DNA from 3 places in the Mesorhizobium sp. ORM8.1 genome. Region 2 is predicted to be linked to each of the others. Evidence: riboswitches for the same ligand, from Rfam matches in the RefSeq annotation. Region 2 holds a riboswitch; each other region holds the start of a gene.
The links. Region 2 has a riboswitch for thiamine pyrophosphate ahead of thiC (phosphomethylpyrimidine synthase ThiC). Riboswitches for the same ligand answer to the same signal wherever they lie in the genome.
Positions count from the first base shown of each region.

Region 1 (2,194 bases), 2.0 Mb from region 2:
CAGGCACGAGCGTATTCGCCAGCGGGCGCACGAAATCTGGGAACAGGCCGGCCGGCCGGAAGGCTCGCATATGGAGCATTGGGACCAGGCGACAGCCGAGGTCGACGGCGAGAAGCCGAAAGCCAAAAAGGCGGCGGCAAAAGCTGGCAAGCCGAAAGCCGCCAAGGCGGAAAAACCCGCCAAGGCAAAGGCTCCCGCCAAGAAGAAGGCCTGACGGCCCGGTCCATTTTCAACAGCTCACGCAAGGGTGCGTTTGACCGCCTTGGGAGGTTATGTCCGAGGGCTGTGGCGATGCGCCCGGTCGGCCTCCGGAGCGGCTACGGTCTCACGCATCCCACGCATCGCTCGACTTCGCAAACCTTACCCCGGCGGCGATCATCGCGCTCTCGCACTCGCTGATCAGCCTGAGGTTTCTCAGATACCGCGCCTCGGTTTCCGGCAGCCATGCCGCGCATGCTGCGACATAGGCGCTGCCATGCACCAGCGTTCCGGTCGACAGGCGCACATTCCTCTCGGCAATCACCTTAAGATATTGCCGGATGAAGCGGATGTCGTCGGCGATGTCCTGGCTCGCCATGCGCCAGGCGCCGGCGAGACGCTCCCGTTCGTCCAACGGCAAAGGCGACAGCAAAGGGCGGGAGAGGTCGGCGAAAGCGGCATGGTTGGCGGTGCTCAAGGAGATTCCCTCAAAGAAGAAATCGTACTTTATGTACGAAGAGCAGTCAAGCGGGATTCGTACAATTTGAACGATTTAGCGGTAATTTGCCCGTTATAGGAAATTCGCAAGAATCTTATAACGGGCCATCTCCCCTTAAGGGGAGATGGTCTGCCTGACCCAACCGACGATCGCAAAAACCGCTTCCCCATCGTCGCAAACAGTGCTTAAATTCCGCATCCACAGGGGTGCTCCGTATGGTCGGGGCTGAGATGGCGGCGGCAAGCTTCCGGACCCTAAAGCTGATCTGGATAATACCAGCGGAGCGAGGCGGGCGATGTTTTCCGGTGCACAGATTTCCCTTTATCCGATGACCGACGATTTCGTCGGCGTCATCCTCGGCGCGTTGGGCGCGCTCGGTCCCTACCGCGACAAGCTGCGCATCGAGACCGATGATATCTCGACGCTTCTGGTCGGACCGCCCGAGGTGCTGTTCCCGGCCATGCGCGACCTGTTCGTGGCGGCGGCCAGAAGCGGCAAGCACTGCGTGCTTTCGGCGGCCGTCTCGCGCGGCTGCCCCGGTGAGCCCGACGATCCGATCTGCCGCTCCGAGGAGATCGGGGGCCCGGTGATCCCGCTTGACGAACGCAAGGCCGCAGCCCTGCGCGCCGTCGCGCAAACCCCTCGACCGGCCAACCGACAGCGGCGCAATTCTCGCTCTATGTGATGGGCACCGGCGACCACATGGACGAGATCTATGGCTGCATCGATTTTCTGAAGAACTCCGGCGTCTTCGATCGCTCCAAGAATTTCTGCACCAAGCTGCGCGGCGATGCCGGCGCGGTGTTTGCGACGCTTAATGAAGCCTTCTGCCGCTTCGGGCCGGGCGCTGGGCATGTGACCCTCGACATCACGATTTCGGCGAACAGCCCAAGCGCGGTTTGAGCGCGCGTTCGTCGAGGAGAGCGTGGTGGCTGTTATGTGTGATTCCGCGCCGCAAGAGGAATCGTCCGAGATTGGCGAAGCACGCGGTGACGGCCAATCTCCCCCTTGTGGGGGAGATGCCTGGCAAGGCAGAGGGGGCGCTGTCCCGCCGACCTATCAACTGGTTACACGCGCGGCGTTCGCCTAATCCTGCAATGCAAACATCGGACGTTGGCGTTCCTTCGCGCCCCCCTCTGGCCTGCCGGCCATCTCCCCCACAAGGGGGAGATCAGCCTTCACCTCGGCCTTCGCCAAAGCCTTCCCCGCCGCCGTCGCATTCGCCGTCCTGCTCCTCGCCTGGGAGCTCTACGCCCGCCTCGGCGGCATCGCGCCCACCGTGCTGCCGGCACCATCCCGCGTCTTGGCGCAGGCCTGGGAGAACCGCGCGGCGCTGGCCGAAAACACTCCCCACCATCCGCGCCACGCTGGCCGGCTTTGCCTGCTCGCTCGCCGCGGCTTTCACCTTTTCGGCGCTGGTGGATTTCCTGCCGCGCCTGCGCCGCGCGCTGTTTCCCTTGCTCATCGCCAGCCAGACTTTGCCGCTGGTGGCGATCG
Region 1 covers NZ_CM132600.1:874,167-876,360, reverse strand. The annotation lists gene ACVDG8_RS04565 (DUF2934 domain-containing protein) at 1-214, shown strand, start outside; gene ACVDG8_RS04560 (hypothetical protein) at 326-676, opposite strand; TPP riboswitch at 890-1,002, shown strand; partial or broken gene ACVDG8_RS04555 (YkoF family thiamine/hydroxymethylpyrimidine-binding protein) at 993-1,600, shown strand; partial or broken gene ACVDG8_RS04550 (ABC transporter permease) at 1,839-2,194, shown strand, end outside.
Region 1: another riboswitch for thiamine pyrophosphate. It lies ahead of ACVDG8_RS04555 (YkoF family thiamine/hydroxymethylpyrimidine-binding protein); the one in region 2 lies ahead of thiC (phosphomethylpyrimidine synthase ThiC).

Region 2 (2,194 bases):
ATCGATCTGACCGGCGCCTGTGCCGGCTTCATCTATGCGCTGATGTTCGCCGACGGATTCACCCGCCTGCATGGCAAGGCAAGCATTGTCATCGCCGCCAACATACTCAGCCGTCGCATCAATCCGGCCGAGCGCGCCAGCGCCGTGCTGTTCGCCGATGCCGCCGGCGCCGTGGTGATCGGTCCGTGCGGGGATGCCGATCGAGGCATTCTCGGTGCCTCGGTCGATCTCGGACGGCTCACGCTATGGGCTGATCCAGATTCCCGCCGGCGGAAGCAATACCCCGTTCCATGGCGACCTCGACCTCGCGCAGACCCGGATGACGATCACCGACGGCCGCGAGGTGTTCGCCAAGGCCGTGGAGATGATGACTGACTGCGCGAGAGGTGCGCTCGCTGCAGCCCAAATGCCTCCGCAGGACATCGACCGGTTTGTGCCGCATCAGGCCAATGCGCGCATTTTCGATGCGGTCGGCAGGAACCTCGGCATCCCCGATGAAGCGATCGTCAAGACCATCGTCGAATACGGCAACTCTTCCGCCGCGACGATCCCGCTCTCGCTGTCGCTCTCCCATCGCACGCAGCCGTTTCAGCCGGGTGAGAAGGTTCTTCTGGCGGCTGCGGGTGCGGGTCTCAGCGGCGGCGCCCTCGTGGTCGGGATTTAGCCGAGCGACGCTCGGCCCGGCTAACAGCAAGACTGGCCACATGCGTTGGATGACTGGCCGAAGGCGCTTGACAAGTTAGCGCCGGCCCGTTCAACCTGAGGCATTCACCAGGGGAGTCCCGGCAAGGGGCTGAGATACTGCTGGCTTTTGCGGCGCAGTGACCCGTTGAACCTGATCCAGTTCATACTGGCGTAGGGACGGTGCAAGCGCTTTGCGGGAGTTTACGCCCGAAGTCCTGTTTCGAGCAGGTCGACCAAAGCGTCTTTTCATCCTTCCGGCACAGAACTGGGTCTCCAATGCAACGAGCAAAGGAGCCTCAAGATGAATGCCCTCACCCCCGCCGTCTCGACGGGACCGCTGCCTGCCTCACGCAAAATCCACAAATCCGGTACCATCCACCCGCAGATCAAGGTGCCGATGCGCGAAATCTCCGTCCATCCGACTGCCGGCGAGCCGCCCGTTACCGTCTACGATCCGTCAGGCCCCTATACCGACCCGACGGTCGAAACCAGCATCGAAACCGGCCTTGCCCGGCTTCGCTACGAATGGATCATGTCGCGCAGCGATGTCGAAGCCTATGACGGCCGCCATATCCGGCCCGAAGACAATGGATTTGTCACGGGCGAACGCCTGACGCCGGAGTTTCCGGCCCGTAACCGGCCGCTCAGGGCCAAGGCCGGCAAGGCGGTGACACAGCTCGCCTATGCGCGCGCCGGCATTATCACGCCTGAAATGGAGTTCGTCGCCATCCGCGAGAACCTCGGCCGCGAGATGCTGCGCGGCAAGCTCGAGCGCGACGGCGAAGCCTTCGGCGCGGCGATCCCCGACTTCGTCACGCCCGAATTCGTGCGCGATGAGGTGGCGCGCGGGCGCGCGATCATTCCCGCCAACATCAACCATCCCGAGAGCGAGCCGATGATCATCGGCCGAAATTTCCTGGTGAAGATCAACGCCAATATCGGCAATTCGGCGGTCACCTCCTCGATGGCCGAAGAGGTCGAAAAAATGGTCTGGGCGATCCGCTGGGGCGCCGACACGGTGATGGACCTGTCGACCGGCCGCAACATCCACAACATCCGCGAATGGATCGTGCGCAATGCGCCGGTGCCGATCGGCACGGTGCCGCTCTACCAGGCGCTCGAAAAGGTCAACGGCATTGCCGAGGACCTGACCTGGGAGGTCTACCGCGACACACTGATCGAGCAGGCCGAGCAGGGCGTCGACTATTTCACCATCCACGCCGGCGTGCGGCTGCACTACATCCCGCTGACCGTCGACCGGGTCACGGGCATCGTCTCGCGCGGTGGATCGATCATGGCCAAATGGTGCCTGCACCATCACCGCGAGAGCTTCCTCTACGAGCATTTCGCGGAAATCTGCGACATCTGCCGCGCCTATGACGTGTCCTTCTCGCTTGGCGACGGTCTTCGTCCCGGCTCGATCGCCGACGCCAACGACGCGGCGCAATTCGCCGAACTGGAAACGCTCGGCGAGCTGACGCAGATCGCCTGGGCGAAGGATTGCCAGGTG
Region 2 covers NZ_CM132600.1:2,912,845-2,915,038, forward strand. The annotation lists partial or broken gene ACVDG8_RS14820 (beta-ketoacyl-ACP synthase III) at 1-664, shown strand, start outside; TPP riboswitch at 764-880, shown strand; gene thiC (phosphomethylpyrimidine synthase ThiC) at 986-2,194, shown strand, end outside.

Region 3 (2,194 bases), 1.5 Mb from region 2:
GCGCTCCAGCGCGATGCCGAGCCGGCCTCTGACCTCGTTTGATATAGTAAGCGAGGAGCCGAACGCCACCTCGACATGATCGAGCGGCCATTTGGCGCCGGTAACCGTCAGGCCGGACAGGTCGGAGAAGCCAAGCACTGAAAACAGCGTACCGTCGACGTAGTCGAAACCGGCCTTGCCGGGCAGGATGGGAACGCCTTCCTGGGCGCCGCTGGTCAAAAGGACCGTGATGCCCGCCTCAGCCAGGCGCACGGCAAGCGCCAGATGCAGGAAAGCGTGGTCGGCCCGCTTGCCGCCGAAGGCGCCGGCGAGAATGAGACTGGTCGCGCCGCGATCCAGCGCTTCGGCGATGGCCAGCTCGCCATCCGTCTTGTCTTTCTCGGCCGGGAACACGCTCTTCGGCACGGCGGCCAGGTTTTCCGGCAGGTTGGCCGGCACCGAATCGAAATCGCCGACCCACAATTCCGGCACGATGCCCAGCATGCGGGCATGGCCGATGCCGGCATCGGCGGCGATGACGCGCGAGCCTTCGATCTGGCGTTCAAGCCGAGGTGTGCGGATAAGCTCGCCGCCAAGCAGGATGGTGAATGTGCCCATGGCCGTGGCCCTTACCAGCCCGCCGGGTGAAACGGAAGCCGGGCGGCTCCATACGTCATCTCCAGGGCCGCCATCCGAACATTAGATGCCCGGCAAACTTCCGCTTGCGCGCCGCTTCGGCCGGGCCTATCTGTCGAAACGCTCTAACGGGGTGCCGGACTTGATCCGGCTGAGAGGCCAGAAAGCCAACCCGCTGAACCTGATCCGGTTTGTACCGGCGGAGGGATTAGACGTTTCGGACCGTCCGACGCCTCAATTCCTTGTCACTCGAACGAAGGAGGCGCCGATGCGCTCGCTACTGTCACATCTTATTCTGGCAACCGGCCTTGTCTCGCTTATGGCGTGCCCTGCCGCGGCGAAAGACAAGCTCACCGTCTATACCTATGAGAGCTTCACCGCCGACTGGGGCCCCGGTCCGGCCGTGAAGAAGGAATTCGAGGCCGAATGCGGCTGCGATCTCGAATTCGTCTCGGTTGCCGACGGCGTGGCGCTGCTCAACCGCGTCAAGCTGGAAGGCGCCGGCACCAAGGCCGATGTCGTGCTTGGCCTCGACACCAACCTGACCGCCGACGCCAAGGCGAGCGGGCTGTTCGCGCCGCATGGCGCGGTGGCCGCAAGCAACGTTCCGGGCGGCTGGAGCGACGATGTTTTCGTGCCCTTCGACTACGGGTACTTCGCGGTCGTCTATGACACGCAGAAGCTGAAAACGCCGCCGAAAAGCCTGAAGGACCTGGTGGAAGGCGCCGGCACCGACAAGATCGTCATCCAGGATCCGCGCACCTCGACGCCGGGGCTGGGCCTGCTGCTCTGGGTCAAGTCGGTCTATGGCGACAAGGCGCCGGAGGCCTGGGCCAAGCTCAAGACGAAAGTGCTGACGGTGACGCCGGGCTGGAGCGAAGCCTACGGCCTGTTCACCAAGGGCGAGGCGCCGATGGTGCTCTCCTACACGACCTCGCCGGCTTACCACATGGTGGCCGAGAACACCGAGCGCTACCAGGCGGCTTCGTTCGAGGAAGGCGAGTATCTGCAGATCGAAGTTGCCGGCATCACCACGACCGGCGCGAAAAACCCGCTGGCGCAAAAATTCATCGCCTTCATGACCGGGCCGAAGTTCCAGGACGTCATTCCGGAAACCAACTGGATGTTCCCGGCCGGCAAGACCGACAAGCCGCTCAACCCGGCCTTCGACAAACTGGTGAAGCCGACCAAGACCTTGCTGTTCAGCCCGGAGGAGGTGGCGGCCAACCGCAAGGCCTGGGTGGATGAGTGGCTGGCGGTGATGAGCAAGTAGCTTTGCCTGTATGATCGGAAGATGATCGCTCTACGGCGCCCCCCTCTGTCCTGCCGGACATCTCCCCACAAGGGGGAGATTGGCTGTTTTGGCGCCCTGCCTCTTATTGCAACGTTGGAGATTGGCGAAAGCCGGTGCGACAGCTGATCTCCCCCTCGTGGGGGAGATGTCCGGCAGGACAGAGGGGGCGCGACGGAACGCGGCGCTCGGTAAATTCCGCCAAGGTGCAGCGTGCAATCCGCCAAGCGTCCTGACTCCCGCATCACCGCCGGCGTTGTCGCGCTTGCGGCCATCGCCTTGCTCATT
Region 3 covers NZ_CM132600.1:4,428,054-4,430,247, forward strand. The annotation lists gene ACVDG8_RS22270 (thiamine diphosphokinase) at 1-597, opposite strand, end outside; TPP riboswitch at 735-840, shown strand; gene thiB (thiamine ABC transporter substrate binding subunit) at 884-1,888, shown strand; gene thiP (thiamine/thiamine pyrophosphate ABC transporter permease) at 2,120-2,194, shown strand, end outside.
Region 3: another riboswitch for thiamine pyrophosphate. It lies ahead of thiB (thiamine ABC transporter substrate binding subunit); the one in region 2 lies ahead of thiC (phosphomethylpyrimidine synthase ThiC).